Regions from separate parts of the Alteromonas sp. 5NS40-0096 genome, predicted to be linked through region 2. Evidence: predicted binding sites of a transcription regulator. Region 2 holds the regulator's gene; the other holds the start of a gene.
What was found. Region 2 encodes ArgR, which controls arginine synthesis, uptake and breakdown. Its sites were predicted from a motif close to ANTGAATANNTATTCANT; they were not measured.

Region 1 (9,493 bases), on a different contig from region 2:
GATCGTGGCACAGTTTAGTTTTTACGACGACGAGTTTCAGCCATCACCATGGCAGCGTACGTGGCTTGAATTTAAATCTAGCCACGCCGCTATCATTGGTTTAGCCATGCTGACGTTTTTCTTGTTCTTTGCGGTTTTTGCGCCATTAATCGCGCCTTACGATCCTCTCGAACAGAACGTTGATGCATTGCTTGTACCACCCAGCTGGTACTTCAACGGTACCATCTCTCATTTATTTGGCACGGATTCACTCGGTAGAGATTTATTTAGCCGTATTATCTATGGCTGCCAAATCACCTTTGGCACTTCTATCATTGTGGTACTGGTAGCAATGATCATCGGCGTAAGCATTGGCGTAATCGCAGGTATGTTAAGTGGTGTTCGGTCAAGTGTCGTCAACCATTTACTCGATGCTTTGATGGCGATACCCACATTGTTAATTGCGATTATAATCGTTGCAATATTAGGCACCGGCCTCGTTAACAGTATGTGGGCCATTACGCTGGCATTGATCCCCCAGTTTGTTCACAACACTCGCTCTTTTGTGCGCAACGAAATGGAAAAAGATTACATACAATCCTCTCGGTTAGATGGCGCAAATCACTGGCAACTATTCACCTACTCGATTTTGCCAAATATGATTGAGCTGCTAGTCGTTCAAGGTACGCTGGCGCTATCGATTGCAGTGATTGACGTCAGTGCACTCGGCTTCCTTAACTTAGGTGCACAATCCCCACAACCTGAACTCGGCGCGATCCTCGCAAGTAGCTTGGATGTAGCCTATATCGCACCATGGCAAGTCGCCTTGCCCGGTTTGACTATATTTCTCATGGTTTTGGCAATTAACATTGTGGGTGATGGTTTGCGTTCGGCATTGCGAAAAAGGTTGGTGAGATAATGCCAGTACTCGACATCAAGAACCTGACTCTAGAAATGAACACGGGTACGGGTAAAGTCAAAGCCCTAGAGAAAATTAACCTCACCGTTAACTCAGGCGAAATACGTGCATTGGTGGGTGAATCAGGCTCGGGGAAAAGTCTGATTGTTGCAGCAATATCTGGCGCGATGCCAGTGCAATGGTCTCTAACCGCAGATCGCCTAACTTGGGATGGGAAAAATCTGCTGTCTATGTCGGCGGAAGAAAGACGCGAAATTATGCGAAAAGATATCGCCGTGGTGTTCCAGCACCCATCTTCCGCGCTGGACCCATCAGCTACCCTCGGCGAGCAGCTTGAAGAAAGCGTACCGATAGAATTTGTCGAAGGTAAGTGGTTTTGGGAACGTGCACAGTCACGGCACAAACAAGCTGTTGGCGTTATGCACAAAGTGGGTATAAAACAACACAAGAAATACATGAAGGCTTACCCTCATGAAATTTCCAATGACATTGCACAAAAATTCATGATCGCAATGGCGCTCATTTCCCAGCCCAAATTATTAATTGCTGACGACCCCACACGTGGCATGGAAACCACCACCAAAACCCAGATTCTAAAGTTATTCACACGTTTAAACCAAACCCGGGATTTAGGTATCTTGTTCATTAGCCACGACCTGCTGGCGATAGCCAATATGGCAACCACCATGACGGTACTATACTGTGGTCAAACCGTTGAATCGGGCAGGATGTCTAAAATCAGAAAGCGCCCATTACACCCTTATACTAAAGCGCTTTTGGACAGTGCCCCCAGTTTCAGAAATGATCTGCCGCCAAAATCGTGTTTACCTACACTAGAGGGCAGTATTCCAACATTACAGCACTTACCCATTGGTTGTCGGCTTGGTCCGCGTTGCCCCAGAGCGCAGCGCGATTGCGTAAGTATACCTGCGGTCAGACGCATACACGACCATACTTACAGCTGTCACTTTCCTCTCCATATGGAGAAAAACTGATGGAAGTAATGCGTATTGAAGAGCTGAGTTTCGAGAAGTGTAAATCGTCCAATTGGTTCAAGAAAGACGTAGTGTTTCAATTGGGCCCAATCGACCTTTCAGTGAATCGTGGTGAGACCATTGCGATTATTGGTGAGAACAGCTCGGGTAAATCACTGCTTGCCAAACTGTTAGTCGGTGCTGTACCACCAACCACTGGAACCATCTGGTTGCATGAGAGAAAAGACGGCCGAGACGCAAAAATCAGTGGCCCAGAGTGTAGGGCTGGCGACATCCGGATGATGTTTCAACAAACCAGTGAAGCGATGAACCCAGGCATCCCTGTAGGCCGAATTCTCGACGAGCCACTAAAACTCAATACCAACATCCCACAGACTGAGCGTATCGCTATTATTGAAGAAACACTGATAAAAGTGGGCTTACTGCGAGAGCACTATCATTTTTATCGCCACATGCTGTCAGATGGCCAACAACAACGCATCGCAATGGCGAGGGCTTTGTTACTCAACCCCAAAGTCATTGTAGCTGATGAACCTTTCGCAGCGCTTGATCCATCCATTCGCTCGCAAACCGTTAATTTGTTTTTGAAGCTACAGCAGGAAATGGGCCTCGCTTTTATCTTTATTTCTCACAACCTCGGCATTGTTAGACACATTGCTGATAAGGTCATTGTGATGAATGAGGGGCAAATTGTAGAATCTGGTGATACTGAAACGATCTTTCGCTGGCCAAAGCACATGGTGACAAAAAAGCTCATTATGTCTTATCAGTCTTTAGCCGCTATCAAACACCAGCGCTGAGCCTTCCATAGCTCAGCGCCTCGCATTAGCCCATTAGCCTACAAGGGCAAGTAAAATTCCCGCTGCAACAGCAGAACCTAATACCCCAGCGACATTTGGACCCATCGCGTGCATCAGTAAAAAATTGTGGGGATTTGACTCAAGGCCAACTTTGTTTACCACTCGCGCTGCCATAGGGACAGCTGACACGCCAGCCGCGCCAATGAGGGGGTTTATCCCACCACCACTTAGACGATTCATCAACTTTGCCATTAGTACCCCTGTAGCGGTGCCAATGGCGAAAGCGACAGCACCTAGTGCCAAAATCCCCAAGGTTTCAACTGTCAAAAACTTATCAGCAGAGAGCTTTGAACCTACCGCCAAGCCAAGAAAGATAGTCACGATATTGATCAGCTCATTCTGTGCCGTTTTACTTAAGCGTTCAACGACACCACATTCTTTCATCAGGTTTCCGAAACAGAACATTCCCACTAAAGGCGTGGCTGAAGGAAGGAAAAGAATCGTCGCAAGCAACACTGCCAACGGAAAAATAATTTTTTCACGCTGAGACACAGGACGAAGTTGAGCCATTTCAATCTTACGCTCTTCTTCACTGGTTAACGCCTTCATAATCGGCGGCTGAATAATAGGTACAAGTGCCATGTAAGAGTACGCTGCAACGGCAATAGCGCCAAGCAAATCAGGGGCAAGCCTGCTCGCCAAAAATATTGCTGTCGGCCCATCAGCGCCACCTATGATTGCGATAGCAGAGGCATCTTTCAGTGTGAATTCGAATCCGGGAACAAAGTTCAATGCGATAGCACCAAACAAGGTCGCAAAGATCCCAAATTGCGCCGCTGCGCCGAGCAATAGCATTTTGGGATTGGCAATAAGTGCCCCGAAGTCAGTCATCGCCCCTACTCCCATAAAAATCAACAAGGGGAAAACGCCCGTATCGATGCCAACGGTATATATGTAGTAGAGCAAACCACCAGCTTCGCTGAAACCCGCTAACGGTATATTGGTCAGCAGTGCACCAAAACCTATAGGGAATAGCAACAAAGGCTCAAACTTCTTGACAATGGCCAAATAGAGTAACAACAAGCCTACAGCCATCATAACGACTTGGCCTAGCTCGAAATGAGCCAAAGCCGTGCTTTCCCATAATACTCTCAATTTATCCATGGTTTAATTGAGCTCCAATAGTGCTTGCCCGCTTGTCACTGATTCTCCCTCAGAGACAAGCAGCTTAGCGACCACACCTGTGTGAGTCGTCCTAATTTCGGTTTCCATCTTCATGGCCTCTAAAATCAGTACAACATCACCTTCATTTACTTTGTCTCCGGGCTTAACAAGCAGTTTAAATACATTGCCAGCTAGGGGAGCATTCACACTTTTCCCGGCTGAGCTTGCCACAACTGACTGAGGGGCTTCTGCTGCAGGCCCCTGCGACGAGCTCACAGGCGTTATGTCACCCAGCTGCCCTGCTTCACCAACTTCTACGCGGTAAAGCTGACCATCGACGCGTACATCGTAGGTCGCAGGCCCATCAACATTGCCTTGTGATGGCTGAGCAGACTGTACTGGTGTCGCTTCAGGATTTGGTGCGGGTTCGAATGCCTCTGAATTCCCTCTATTTTGCAAGAACTTCAAACCAACTTGTGGGAATAGCGCGTACGTTAACACGTCATCTATCGTGTCATTCGCCAATTGAATATTGGTTTCTTGTGCTAGTTGTTCGAGTTCACCAGTTAGATTGTCTAATTCCGGCGCTAAATTGTCAGCAGGACGACAGGTAATCGCCCGTTTACCCTCTAGTACTCTCGCTTGCAATTCACTATTCACAGGCGCGGCTGTAGCACCGTACTCTCCTTTTAAGACGCCAGCAGTCTCCTTGGTTATACTTTTATAACGTTCACCTGTAAGTACATTGAGAACCGACTGTGTGCCGACAATCTGCGAAGTCGGCGTGACCAAAGGAATAAAGCCAAGATCTTCTCTAACGCGAGGAATCTCCTCTAATACTTGGTCAAACTTATCAAGGGCACCTTGTTCTCTGAGTTGGTTCTCCATATTGGTCAACATACCTCCTGGCACCTGAGCGAGGAGAATCCTTGCATCAACGCCTTTCAAGCTGCCTTCGAACTGTGCATACTTCTTGCGCACATCTCTAAAGTAACTCGCGATCTTTTCGAGATGAGGCAACGACAAACCAGTATCCCTCGGTGTGCCTTCGAGAATAGACGCAATTGTCTCAGTCGCAGTATGCCCGTATGTCATACTCATTGACGACACCGCCGTATCGAGAATATCGATCCCGGCATCAATGGCTTTCTGATAAGTTGCTGTACTCAACCCTGTTGTTGCATGACACTGCATGGCAATTGGTACACCAACGGCGTTTTTGAGTTTGGTTATTAACTCCTCGCATTCATATGGCTTTAGCAGGCCCGCCATATCTTTAATACATATTGAATGTACGCCTTGATCTTCCAGTTGCTTACCCATATCAACCCACAGGTCGATAGAGTGAACTGGACTAACGGTATAGGAAATCGTGCCTTGGGCATGTGCGCCGCAATCAATGGTTGCGCGAATAGCCGTTTGCAAATTGCGCATGTCATTCATGGCATCAAAGATGCGAAACACATCGACGCCATTTTCGTGAGCTCGCTCGACAAACCGCGTAACCACGTCATCAGCATAATGGCGATACCCCAGCAGATTTTGCCCGCGTAGCAACATTTGCTGTTTGGTTTTGGGCATGGCTTTCTTCAGCTCTCGTATACGCTCCCAAGGGTCTTCACCTAAATAACGAATACAAGCATCAAATGTTGCTCCGCCCCAAGACTCAACAGACCAATAACCAGCTTCATCCAGTGCCGCGGCGATAGGCAGCATGTCTTCTAATCTCAAACGGGTCGCCAGTAGCGATTGATGAGCGTCACGTAAAACGAGTTCGGTTATCGCAAGTGGGTTTGGCATAGTGTCTCCTGATTTTATTTGTTCTGTTGTCGATGCATCGCAATTGCCGCGGTAATCGCTGCAACGATACGATTATCGTTATGCGCACTGACTGTTTGAGGTGATGTTCCACGGGACATGGTTTCTTGAGGTGTGCTCTCTGGAAATTTGGCACAAACAAAAGCAATGAGTTTTACTCCGCCAATCAACAGGGTCAGGAATGCAAACACGACGACCATGCCCACTAGCATTAACGTTGCAGCTTCCATCAATTGAGCTGAGATTGATTCTGATACCATGAGTATCTCGATATGTTGAAAAATGAATCGAATAAGTAACATGCAGGAAAGCAAAAGACAACCGTAAAAAGGTCGCACTCTTGCATAATTAGTCTTATTTTCGAGGAAAAAACGAGAATATGTGATTAATTATGCACTTTTTGGACATACTGAATCAGCATTTCGGCACAAATAGATGTTTGAGGCGGTGAATTTTAGATACAAAAAAGCCCGCTTAAAGCGGGCTTTTGCAATGTGGCGCGTGTGGAAGGATTCGAACCTCCGACCGCCTGGTTCGTAGCCAGGTACTCTATCCAGCTGAGCTACACACGCGTAATGTGAGGTTTAGATTGGCGCGTGCGGAAGGATTCGAACCTCCGACCGCCTGGTTCGTAGCCAGGTACTCTATCCAGCTGAGCTACGCACGCGCATTTCTAAACTTCAATGCTTCTAAGAAGCAATAATGGCGGAGAGAGAGGGATTCGAACCCTCGATACCTGTATATAGGTATGGTTCCTTAGCAGGGAACTGGTTTCAGCCACTCACCCACCTCTCCGAAACTGTTTTAAATGTTAAGTCTTTATTCGAGGCTTATCAACTTACTTATTCGTAAGTGGGTGCAATTTAATGCTACAGCTACAATCCTTATATCCCTTACTCGGGAGCGATTCCAGCCGCCTCTCCTTAACGTGGAGCGCAGTTTACTGATTCATGAGGCGAAGTCAAACACTTTTTCAAACAAAAACGTTCGCATGCTTGGATTTTAAACAGATTGATGAATAATTGTTTTTTTTGAACAAGTATCAATCAACACACGCCACTTTTACCTGTCCGTTCAGAGGCACTCTCTAACAATAGTTTCATGGTATAAAAACAAAAAAGGCCGACATAAGCCGACCTTTTTGACATCGATTACTCGATGCTAGGCATCATCTTTTGGTGCACCTACAGATTGGCCACTTTTTTCGGCCTGTATGCGCATATAAATTTCTTCACGATGTACAGATACTTCTTTAGGTGCATTCACACCAATACGTACCTGATTGCCCTTTACGCCCAGTACAGTAACGGTTACATCATCACCTACCATAAGCGTTTCACCAACACGACGAGTCAAAATAAGCATTCTATTGCTCCTGTTCCTTAATCTTGAACATAATCCCTAATACTACACTCAACAACGGCACGACCCGTTTTGAGCAACAGCTTTCCATGTTTCTGTGTCACCGCAAAAACTCGCTGTCTTTAACTTATTGACGATTATAGCTTATCTGTCAACCAAGAAGCGACAGACTCCAGTGCTGACGACAAGTTTTCGGGTTTGTCACCACCCGCTTGCGCCATGTCCGGTCTACCACCACCTTTACCGCCAACCTGCGCGGCAACGTGGTTTACGAGTTCTCCAGCTTTCACTTTTGAAGTCAGATTCTTCGTCACACCGACAATAAGATTAACTTTACCTTGATTTGCAACGCCGAGAACCACAATACCCTCGCCAATGCGATTTTTGAGGTCATCCATCATGCCGCGTAGCGCTTTGGCTTCAACGCCCTCTAGTTCAGACACAAGGACTTTCACACCCTTAATATCTTGGCTTTGACTGAGGATGTCTGCGCCTTGAGCACTAACCAACTTTTGTTTCGCTGTATCGAGCGCTTTTTCAAGCTCTTTGGCTTGAGATTGCAAATTTGAAACCCGTTCAACCAACCCACTCGCATCGGTTTTGAGTAATCCTCCAACTTGCTGAAGCAATTGTTGTTGTGACTGGACCAAGTCCAGCGCCCCAACGCCAGTTACCGCCTCAATTCTACGTACGCCAGACGCGATTCCACTCTCGGCACTAATCTTAAATAAACCGATATCACCTGTTCTTTGTACGTGCGTGCCACCGCATAGTTCAACGGAGAATGGTCCCATGGTAACAACACGCACTTTTTCATCGTATTTTTCACCAAATAACGCCATAGCACCTGAGGCTTTTGCCTCGTCTAACTCCATTAACTGAGTAGACAGACCGTGATTTGCGCGAATTTCTTCGTTTACTCGTTGCTCGATTTGAATTAATTGTTCTGCTGAAACGGCCTCGAAATGGGAGAAATCGAAACGCAGACGCTGTGCATCGACCAGTGATCCTTTTTGCGTAACGTGTTCGCCTAAAATCTCACGCAGCGCGGCGTGTAGTAAGTGAGTCGCGCTGTGATTTTTCTTTATCGCTTCACGATTCTGCGTGTCAATTTTCGCGGTAATTGTCTGGCCTTTGTTGACGGTTCCCTTTGCAACACCTTTGTGAACAAACGCATTACCCATTTTTTGCGTATCTTCGACGACAAAAGTAGCGTCACCGATTAGCAACTCACCTGAATCACCTACTTGGCCACCAGACTCCGCATAGAAAGGCGTCTGATTCAATACAACTAGGCCCTGCTGGCCATCGGTTAATGAATCGACCAGTTGATTGTCGTAAACCAACTCTAATACCTGGCTTTCGTCTTCTGTCGATTCATAGCCTGTAAATTCAGTAGTTTGCTCTAGTTTCAGCAACTCATTGTAGTCAGAGCCGAACTGGCTTGCTTGTTGAGCGCGCTCACGCTGAGCTTGCATTGCCGCTTCGAAACCTTCTTCATCGATTTTAAGTTCGTGCTCTCGAGCAACGTCATTCGTTAAATCGGTTGGGAAGCCGTAAGTGTCGTAAAGTTTAAAAACAACTTCGCCAGGAATCGTATCAGATTTAAGATTAGCTAAAGTATCGTTCAACATTGCCATGCCTCTAGACAGGGTCTTACTGAACTGCTCTTCCTCGACTTTTAGCACTTTTTCCAATACTGGCTTTTGATCGACGAGTTCAGGGTATGCTTGCCCCATTTCGGTCGCCAATGCATCGACTAACTTATAGAAGAAAATGTTATCTGCGCCGAGTTTGTAACCATGACGCACTGCACGGCGAATGATACGACGCAGCACATAGCCACGACCTTCGTTGCTTGGCATCACACCGTCACAGATCAAGAAGCTACATGAGCGAATATGATCCGCAATCACGCGAAGTGACTTATTCTCTAAATCACTTGTGCCGACGACCTTAGCGGCCGCTTTGATCAAATTGTCAAAGATATCGATTTCGTAGTTACTGTGTACATCTTGCAATATTGCAGAAATTCGCTCCAAGCCCATACCTGTGTCTATGGAGGGCTTAGGTAACGGTTCCATGCTACCATCCGCTTGACGGTTAAACTGCATGAATACCAAGTTCCAAATTTCGATGAAACGGTCACCGTCTTCTTCAGGCGAACCCGGAGGCCCCCCCCAAATGTGCTCACCGTGATCGTAAAAGATTTCTGAACAAGGCCCACATGGACCAGTATCACCCATCGACCAGAAGTTGTCTGAGGTCGAGATTTTAATAATTTTTTCTTTGGGTAAACCAATTTCGTTTTCCCAAATGGAAAAGGCCTCATCGTCTTCTGAATATACAGTAACGAGGAGTTTGTCGACGGGCAAACCAAGCTCTTCAGTCAAAAATGACCAAGCGAATTTGATGGCGTCCGTTTTGAAATAGTCGCCAAAACTAAAATTCCCCAA
Region 2 (9,493 bases):
TCATACGTCTCATTAGACAGATATCTAATGGGGTATCGATGAAGATCTTTACGTCGAACAAAGGTAAAAGTTCTGCTCGAGCCAACAGCATGATCCCTTCCAAAATAATGACGGGTGCTGGTGCCAAACGCTCGGTTTCAGGCAGGCGAGTGTGCGTCTTGTAACAATAATGCGGGTAATCGATAGGTTTACCCTGACGTAAATCTTCTAAGTGCGACTTCAATAACTCATGCTCAAACGCGTTGGGATGATCGTAGTTATTCTTTTCGCGCGCGGCCATAGGCAAGTGGTCTTGAGCGCGATAATAGTGGTCTTCTCGAAGCACTTGTACGGGACGACCCTGCACAGAAAAATGACTGAGCAGATTTTCAGTGAATAAGGATTTGCCCGAGCCTGAGGCACCGGAAATAGCAATAATCAGCGGCGATTGCATAAGCCTTCTGTATCTATCTTCTAAAATTAATCGTGCAAAGATACGCGTTTAGTGAGGTTTTATCAATGGGGAATGCGACAAAAGGCTTTATGAACCTGACCTGCGGGCCTGACCAAATGGTCAAGAAATATGAGGTGTGCTAAGGCTTAGGGGGCGATTTTATCCCCTTTTTTTGGCAGTTAAAAAAATGTTAACTGCCAATAAATTCAACGTCCTCTTTTGCAATATCCGTTAGCGCGTAGGAATGTTGCCTAGAACGAGAACCTTCACCTTGGGCACGTGGTGGATAAAATTTCTCTTTATCGACAGGAGAGTATGCAAAGGTTTCGTCTAATGCCGCACGGATTTCGCTTAAGGTCTTATCTAGATTGGCGTTAAAGTCTGGACGCTTGCGCTTGGTGTGGCCGAGTTCGATAAGTCTCGCGAACACACGATTGGCCAAGCTCACTAGTTCTTCCGGTATGTCTTTGTGCAAGTGTAGAGGACGGTCTGGATAGGCGGTGCAATAGTTCACGAGTGCAGCGTAAAAACACAAGGGCTTGTTTTGCAAGGGAACAGATAATCCTGACAAACTACTCGCAAGCGTTTTGTTCTGTAAATCTATTACTAAAACCAAAGCTTCATCAACGTCACCCGCCTTGGAAGTCGAGATGAGCGAGTCCAATCGATTTTGTGGAATAAATAATACGCCTAAGCTCACAATGAGTGCAAAGACACTGAAGGCCCAATCACTGGAAACTGGAAGATGCACTAAGTCGATTTTTATATCTTGTTCAGTGGTGAGTAGATATTGATGTTCTTCAACAGAAAATTCAGGGAATACAGCTCTATCACTGGTTACTCCTTGAATACTCAATACTCTGACGTGAGCATCAGTCTCGACTAGGTGTTCATTCAGCTTATCGAGGTAATATTTTACCGAGGATTCGTTAATCACGGTGTTTAATGCCGAATTCCCTAAATCGAGATGTGGCGTATCCAAGCCTACGCGTTGTTTGATTTCTGCAACTGTTGCCTGATGATTGAAATAGCTGGACAAACTTTGTCCCGCCATGGCACTCAATTGCAAAATCACAAATACTAAGAGTGCTAACACGTAATTGGTGACTTCAATTCTTTTAAATTGCTCGTTGCGGTCGATGAACGTACTCATTGCACGGACTCCCCAACGCACTTATCTTCCAATGTCAGCTTGTGATAGTAGGGTTTCGGGTGTTGAAGGCTAACATCTTTGAGAATGTCGTGAAGAGCACACCGTAAGTCACTGTTACGAGTGGGGTTCTTCATATACCAACGAGAGCCGCTAACACCTTGTTCGAGTGGAGTAATGTAGTTGCTTGATAATAGCTTTTCGTCGGCATTGTCCCAATACGACGAGATAATATCGACTTCACCTGCTCGTAGCATGTCTCTCAATTCTTTGTGTGTATTGTAGTACTTTATGGTCGTGTTTTCGTTACTTAACCCTAAAGACTGCAGGACAGACTTAGGCACTATATGCCCAGATCGGCTACTTGGGTAGTCGAGCAAGCCTATACGCTTGGCCAACAAATATTCTTTGCTTAGTTCGGGTTTTTCTTTCAGCGCAATGAAGTAGGCACTGTAATCGGGATAACTCGCGACAGTTTTGAGGTCTTGAGTGAGTTCAGCCGCAAAAGCGTCTACAATGTTGGTTTTCACTAGCGCCAAATCGGCGATGCCGTGATTGATGTACCTGAAGGTGTCATAGTCACTCCTGCCGACGATGAGATTGACATTACCGTACTGGCGTTTTACGACTTCATTATTGCACAGTGCTCCGAGCACCAAATAACCAATTCGGCCTTCCGTCACATAGACGTCAAACGTATCTGGATTATCTGAAAGTGGGCTTTTACAGGCCGAATTTTGTTCAATTAATGGTGGGATAGAAATTATTTTTACTTTTTTTGTAAAAAAACCAATAGCGAAACTTGCGCAACTAATAAGCAGCACAATTGTTACTACGAAGCTTTTATTTAGCAAAGAAAAGCTCAAACCACTTCCTTCCTCAATCTTTCTCTTAATGCCCAATTTGACCAGTTAAACTTATTTAATGCAATAAATAAGTTTATTTTTAATACTTAAGTATATGTATTTATAAGTTTTTTTATATTTCACTCTGAATGCGGATGACCACTTTTTACTGGAATTAAATCAGGGAATGGTAACACTCGCAACATACTATTTCATTTCTTGACCATTTGGATAAGTTTAATTGAAAAAAAGTAGTCGCTGACAACTGTGATTTTTTCATCAAAATTTGGTTTTCTTCGGTGACTGCTGGGTAGCGTTGTAATAAAAATGAAATGCTTTGCCTTAACAATTCACGTCGTGAAAGTGATATGCAGTGCAAAAAACAGTCAAATTGGTCTAATATAACGACGAATTTTGACGCACCGCATATGAGGCGAAAATTCGCAACTGGCGTCTTTGTCATGCAGTAGTAAGAGAAAGCGAGTACAACATCTAAGATTGAACCGCTTCTTTTATATGAGACTAGCAGTTGAATAAAAAGTTCAACGCAACGACGACAGTTCGGCAAGCACTTAAAAATTAGCAAAGGGAAACACAATGAGAACATCGAGTAAATTTAGCCGTGTTGCACTGGCTGTTGCTATGTCCGTAGGACTTAGCACTGCTGCAATGGCTCAAGAGACTTCATCTAGTATCCGTGGTTCAGTAGTTGGCCCATTGGGTGGCGCAGATGCAGGCTCAGTTGTAACAATTACGCACATTCCTTCTGGTACAAAGCGTACTGTTACTGTTGGTGACAGCGGTCGTTTCGTTGCAAACGGTCTGCGTGTAGGTGGCCCATACAGAATTGAGATTGACTCAAACAAGTTTGAAGATTCAATCATCAACGACGTATTCCTTAGCCTAGGTGATCCTCTGCAACTTAATGTTGCTCTTGAAGAAGAAAACCGCAACATCGAGAACATCGTTGTAACAGGTTCTAAGCCTTTCTTCGCACCTACAGGTAGCTCAAGCTACTTTGATGACCGTGCAATCTCTACTTCTGCTTCACTTAACCGTGATATCAAAGATGTAGTACGTGCCAACCCTCTAGTAACGATTCTTCCTGGCCAAGAAGCAGCACTAACAATTGCTGGTTCTAACCCACGTTTCAACAGTATTACTGTTGATGGTATCGCTCAGAACGATGATTTCGGTCTTAACGGCGGTGGTTACCCTACACAACGTTCTCCACTACCATTTGACGCACTAGACCAAGTTACTGTTGACGTAGCACCTTTCGACGCTAGCGTTTCAGGTTTCTCTGGCGGTCTAGTTAACGCGGTATTCAAATCAGGTACTAACGAAATCACTGGTGGTATTTTCTACGAAGAGTTAAACGACGGTATGGCAGGCTTGCCAGAAGACCGTGGTCTTGCTGTTCCAATTGAATTCGAAGAGAAATCATACGGTGCAACTCTTGGTTTCCCTATCATCAAAGACAAGTTGTTCTTCTTCGGCTCTTACGAGTTCTTCGAAGCACCACAGTCTCTAGAGTGGGGCCCTGCTGGCTCTAACGCTCCAAATACAACTGACGCAACACTTGAAGAAGTAGCAGAAGTTCAGCGTATAGCACGTGAAGTTTACGGCCTAACTGATGATCAAATCGGTAGCGCAACAGGTTCTCCTGTTGAAGAAGATGAAAAGTACGTCATCAAAATTGACTGGAACATCAACGATTACCACCGTGCTGCATTCACTTATCAGTTCAACGAAGGTAACCGTACGCGTAACCTTACAAACAACCAAGGTGAACTACGCCTTTCTTCTCACTGGTATAACACCACTGAAACGTTGAACAACTACACTGCGAAATTGTACTCTGATTGGACAGATGACTTCTCTACTGAAATCAGCGTAACTAGCAAGCAAGTAGAAAACCGTCAGCAGTCTTTCGGTGACATTGCAGACGTAACTATCGAGAACTTGCCTTCAGGCGGTGAAATCGCATTCGGTTCTGACCAGTTCCGTCACGCTAACTTGCTTGATAACGACTTGACGACTTTCAAACTTGATGCAACTTACCTAATGGACGAGCATCAAATTGATTTCGGTTTCGAATATCAAATTCTTGAAATCTTTAACTTGTTCGTGCCTGGTTCAAAAGGTGTTGTGACTTTCGACAACCTTGAAGACTTCGAAAACCGCCTAGCAAGTGAGTACGAGTACTCGAACGGTATTGGTAACGATCCTGCTGCGGTTGGTGCACAGTTTGAACGTACTAACTTGTCTCTTTACGCTCAAGACACTTGGGATGTAACTGAAGACCTAACTGTTACTGCTGGTTTGCGTTATGAGCGTCTTGCTTCTGACGACCGTCCTCCGTTTAACCAAAACTCTTTCGACAGAACTGGTTTTGATAACACGAACAACCTAGATGGTGTTGACATCATTCTTCCACGTGTTGGTTTCACTTACCGTGCAACTGATGAACTAACTGTTCGCGGTGGTGTTGGTCGTTTCACTGGTGGTCAGCCTAATGTTTGGATTTCAAACGCTTACTCACAAAACGGTGTATTCGATGGTTTCTTCTCTCAAGAAGACGTAACTATCACAGCTGACTCAATTGCTGGAATCTTCCCAGATGCGTCTGCTGCACTAGCTGACGGTCAAAGCAACGGTAACGTTTCTTTCACTGACCCAGACTTCGAACTTCCGAACGACTGGCGTTATCAGTTGGCGACAGATTACACCTTCGATCTACCTTACGTAGGCGAAGACGTACTTTGGACAACTGAAGCACTTTACATCGACCGTCAAGACGCACCGTTCTGGGTTGATGCGTCACTTCCAGAAGGTACATTGCTAGCTGATGGTCAGCGTGTAATCTACACTGATGACGACAACCGTTATGACCTTATGTTGACTAACACTAGCGATGGTGGTCGTTCTGTAATCCTTTCAACGTCATTGGCGAAGAGCTGGGATAACGGTTTCAGTGCAACAGCGTCATATACGCACCAAGACATCACTGAAGCAAACTCTGGTACTAGCTCAACAGCTCGTAGTAACTTCCGCTTCTCTGACGGTATCAACCGTAACATCGCTGACAGCCACTTAGGTACTGCAGCGTTCGAAATCAAGCACCGTTTCGTAGTTAATCTAGGTTACAGCGCTGAAATCTTCGAAGGTTACAACACTGATATCAACTTGTTCTTCGAACGTCGCTCAGGTGAGCCAGTATCAATCACTACTAACTTCGACCGTAGTGTCCTAACTAACGATGTTGATGGTACTGTTGTTGGTCTTAGCCCAGAATTCACATCTGGTGATTACCTGACTTACATCCCAACGGCTAACGATCCTAACGTTGTGTACACTGACCCAGCGATTCAAGCTGAGCTATTGGCCGCAATTCAAGATCGTGGTTTAGGTGGTTACGCTGGTGGTTATGCACCTAAAGGTAGCGAAACAACGCCTTGGGTTACTACACTTGACTTGAGTGTGTTCCAAGAAATCCCAGGCCTAATGGAAGGTCACAAAGGTACAATCTACTTCGTAGTAGATAACTTCCTTAACATGATCGACCGTTCACAAGGTAAGATTTACGACAGCCGCTTCAACACGCTTCGTCTATATGACGTAGACAGCATTGACGACCAAGGCCGTTACGTAATCGACCGCGTACGTACAGATGGTTATGACTTCAACGCACTTCAGTCTGCTTGGAGACTTAAAATTGGTGTACGTTACGACTTCTAATCGAAGCCGTTATGCATACAGAGTAATCTGATTGCTCTTATCTAAAAGCCCGCGTTATGCGGGCTTTTTTATACGTCGTGTAATCTGACATTGAAGGTCGCCCTTTTACGAGATTTAAAGATGTATAGTGGGTTTCAAAGTGGGCTAAAGCAGGAAATATGGTGACGGTATCAGACGCTTCTGACGTGAAGAAAAGTACTAAGGATGCGCTACAAAGGGAATCAATGCATCAATGGGAGAAAGCATGGTGCTATCTTTGGTTTGATGGGAGTCGGTCTGCTTTGCGGTATCGCGGTATGATCAAGCTTTTCAGCTATCAAGTTAGTGCAGGCGTATAGGGCCTAAGCAGCCCTATACGTTGTCAAAAAGGTCTTCTACTCGCTGACGAAGGGTTTCAATCTGTGATACATCCGCGGGCGCAATAAAAATGGTATCGTCTCCCGCTATTGTGCCAAGCACGCCATCTTTTTGGCTCAATGAATCTAATAATCTTGCGATAAGCTGCGCAGCACCGGGGCTAGTACGGATAATCACCATCACATTGTTATGAACAATATCCAATACTAGTTGCTTGAGAGGGCTTTTCGCGGTTGGCATGCCCAGTTCGGGGGGGAGACAGTACACCATATCTCCACGAGCGTTTCGGGTTCGCACAGCACCGAACTTACTTAGCATCCGAGAAATTTTGGATTGGCTGATATTTTCAAAACCTTGGCCGCGCAGCGCTTCAACGATTTCGCCTTGTGAACCGTAGCTTTCTGCTTTGAGTATATCTTTAAATGATTTAATGAGTTGTTCTTGTTTTGCGTTCGCCATAGGGACTAACTTGTAGGGCTCATTTCTTAAATAAATTTTAACTATTGTGCACTAGGCGTGAACTTTGCGCAATTTAAATGCATAATCATGCATGAAATTGCATATGGTCTGGGTTTATTCGAATTTTTCATGTCTTAAGACCATAGGGTGATTGAGTTTTGTGCTCAGTTGCATTAGTGTGACTTCCCGTCTAGAAACGTGAATATTTCCATAGGAGAAATAGTATGAAAGTAGCCGTGTTAGGTGCTGCCGGTGGTATTGGTCAAGCGCTGTCATTGTTGTTGAAAACACAACTGCCAGCTGGTTCTGAATTAGCACTTTACGATGTTGCACCTGTTGTTCCTGGTGTTGCTGTTGATTTGTCTCACATCCCAACAGCGGTTAAGGTAACAGGTCATGGTAAAGACGACCTAGCCGACGCATTAACAGGGTCTGATGTTGTATTGATTCCAGCGGGTGTACCACGTAAGCCTGGTATGGACCGCTCTGACTTGTTCAACATCAATGCAGGTATCGTTAAGAGCCTAATCGAAGGCGTTGCAGAGAGCTGCCCAGACGCTTGTATCGGTATTATTACTAACCCAGTTAACACGACTGTTGCTATCGCAGCTGAGACGCTGAAAGCAAAAGGCGTGTACAACAAGAACAAATTGTTCGGTGTGACAACGCTTGACGTAATTCGCGCAGAAACCTTCGTTGCAGAGCTGAAAGGTCTTGATGTGTCTAGTGTTCACGTACCTGTTATCGGTGGTCACTCTGGTACGACTATCCTTCCACTACTTTCTCAAGTAGAAGGCGTAAGCTTCTCTGATGACGAAGTGGCTAGCCTGACAACTCGTATTCAAAACGCGGGTACAGAAGTTGTTGAAGCTAAAGCGGGTGGCGGTTCAGCGACACTTTCTATGGGTCAAGCTGCAGCGCGTTTCTGTTTGTCTCTTGTTGCAGCGATGCAAGGCGAAAACGTTGTTGAGTACACGTATGTACAAACTGACGATAGCGATGACGCAGCATTCTTCTCACACCCAGTTCGCTTGGGGCCAAATGGTGTTGAAGAGATTCTACCTTACGGCGAGCTAAGTGCATTTGAGCAAGAAGCAAAAGACAGCATGCTTGAAGGCCTTCGCGGTGACATCAAAATTGGCGTTGAATTCGTAAACGGCTAATTTTGTCAGTGATACAAAAAAACCGGCTTTAAGCCGGTTTTTTTATCGTCGCGAAAAACACAAGCGATAAAAAAGCCAGCGTAATGCTGGCTTTTGGTTTTACGTGTAATCGCGATTAACCTGTATTTCGCATACCGATTGCGATACCCGCAATGGTTACCATCATCGCTCTTTCAAGTACCGTGTTTTGGCTGTCATCTCCAGCTGCACGGATTCGCTCTAACAATTCAATTTGCAAATAGTGCAAAGGTTGTAAGTAACCCGCACGTATGTTCATTGATTCTTTGCCCTGAGGGTCGCTTTCCATGATGCTGTCTTGACCTGTAATGGCAAGAATGGAGGCAATGCTCTCTTTCAGCTCTGCACGCAACGCTTCGCCAAAGTGTTTCAACTCCTGTGGCACAAGACGATCGTCATAGGCTTCGCTGATACGAGGATCGGCTTTGTGGAACACCATGTCGAGCATGGACAAGCGCGAGGCGAAGAATGGCCAGCTCGCTACCATCTCTTCAATAGTCGCTTCATTGCCATCCGCTTTAACAGCTTCAATGGCACGGGTTACCCCTAACCAAGACGGCAATACAAGACGCGTTTGCGCCCAAGAGAAGATCCACGGAATGGCGCGCAAGCTTTCAATCCCGCCAGTCGGTTTACGTTTCGCTGGACGGCTACCTAAAGGCAGTTTACCGAGCTCTTGTTCCGGTGTTGCGACTCTAAAATAAGGCACAAACTCAGGATCTGAACGCACTACACCACGATAATTATCGCGACCTTTTGCCGCCATCTGAGTAATAACGTCTCGCCACTCATCTTTTGGCGCCGGCGGTGGGAATAGCATGGCTTCGATAATTGCGCTAGCGTATATGCCTAGGCTGCGTTTAGCCAACTTCGGCATACCAAACTTGTAGCGAATGGTTTCACCCTGCTCAGTAACGCGGAAGCCGCCGTCAAGCGAACCCGGAGGCTGAGAGTAAATGGCAGCGTGCGCTGGAAGACCACCGCGACCGATAGTACCACCACGACCGTGGAACAAGGTGAGAGTAACGCCGTACTCTTCTGCTAGCTTAACCAGTGCTTCTTGCGACTCGTATTGTGCCCAACCTGCCGCAATTGCTCCGGCATCTTTGGCTGAATCCGAGTAGCCAATCATGACATATTGGCGACCCTGAACATAACCGCGATACCAATCTATAGACAGCAAGTTGTTCATTACTTTAGGTGAATTGTTCAAATCATCCAGCGTTTCGAACAGTGGCGCTACTGGCATTGGCCAAGTCACACCCGATTCTTGCAACAGTAATTGAACGGCGAGAACGTCAGACGGTTCACTTGCCATGGAAATAAT

Region 1: a site for ArgR is predicted at 6,056-6,073, ahead of AC27G9_RS12425 (OadG family protein). Genes of this name have one in related genera too.

The regions. Positions count from the first base shown of each region.
Region 1 is NZ_BAAJLQ010000003.1:552,675-562,167, reverse strand. Features, by position in the region: gene AC27G9_RS12455 (ABC transporter permease subunit) at 1-18, shown strand, start outside; gene AC27G9_RS12450 (ABC transporter permease subunit) at 5-898, shown strand; gene AC27G9_RS12445 (peptide ABC transporter ATP-binding protein) at 898-1,893, shown strand; gene AC27G9_RS12440 (ATP-binding cassette domain-containing protein) at 1,902-2,693, shown strand; gene AC27G9_RS12435 (sodium ion-translocating decarboxylase subunit beta) at 2,727-3,857, opposite strand; gene oadA (sodium-extruding oxaloacetate decarboxylase subunit alpha) at 3,861-5,657, opposite strand; gene AC27G9_RS12425 (OadG family protein) at 5,672-5,935, opposite strand; tRNA gene AC27G9_RS12420 (tRNA-Arg) at 6,171-6,247, opposite strand; tRNA gene AC27G9_RS12415 (tRNA-Arg) at 6,266-6,342, opposite strand; tRNA gene AC27G9_RS12410 (tRNA-Ser) at 6,379-6,470, opposite strand; gene csrA (carbon storage regulator CsrA) at 6,837-7,040, opposite strand; gene alaS (alanine--tRNA ligase) at 7,175-9,493, opposite strand, start outside.
Region 2 is NZ_BAAJLQ010000009.1:29,292-38,784, forward strand. Features, by position in the region: gene udk (uridine kinase) at 1-433, opposite strand, end outside; gene AC27G9_RS19625 (hypothetical protein) at 624-1,586, opposite strand; gene AC27G9_RS19630 (hypothetical protein) at 1,583-2,449, opposite strand; gene AC27G9_RS19635 (TonB-dependent receptor) at 3,026-6,169, shown strand; gene AC27G9_RS19640 (hypothetical protein) at 6,328-6,507, shown strand; gene argR (transcriptional regulator ArgR) at 6,521-6,985, opposite strand; gene mdh (malate dehydrogenase) at 7,210-8,148, shown strand; gene ppc (phosphoenolpyruvate carboxylase) at 8,264-9,493, opposite strand, start outside.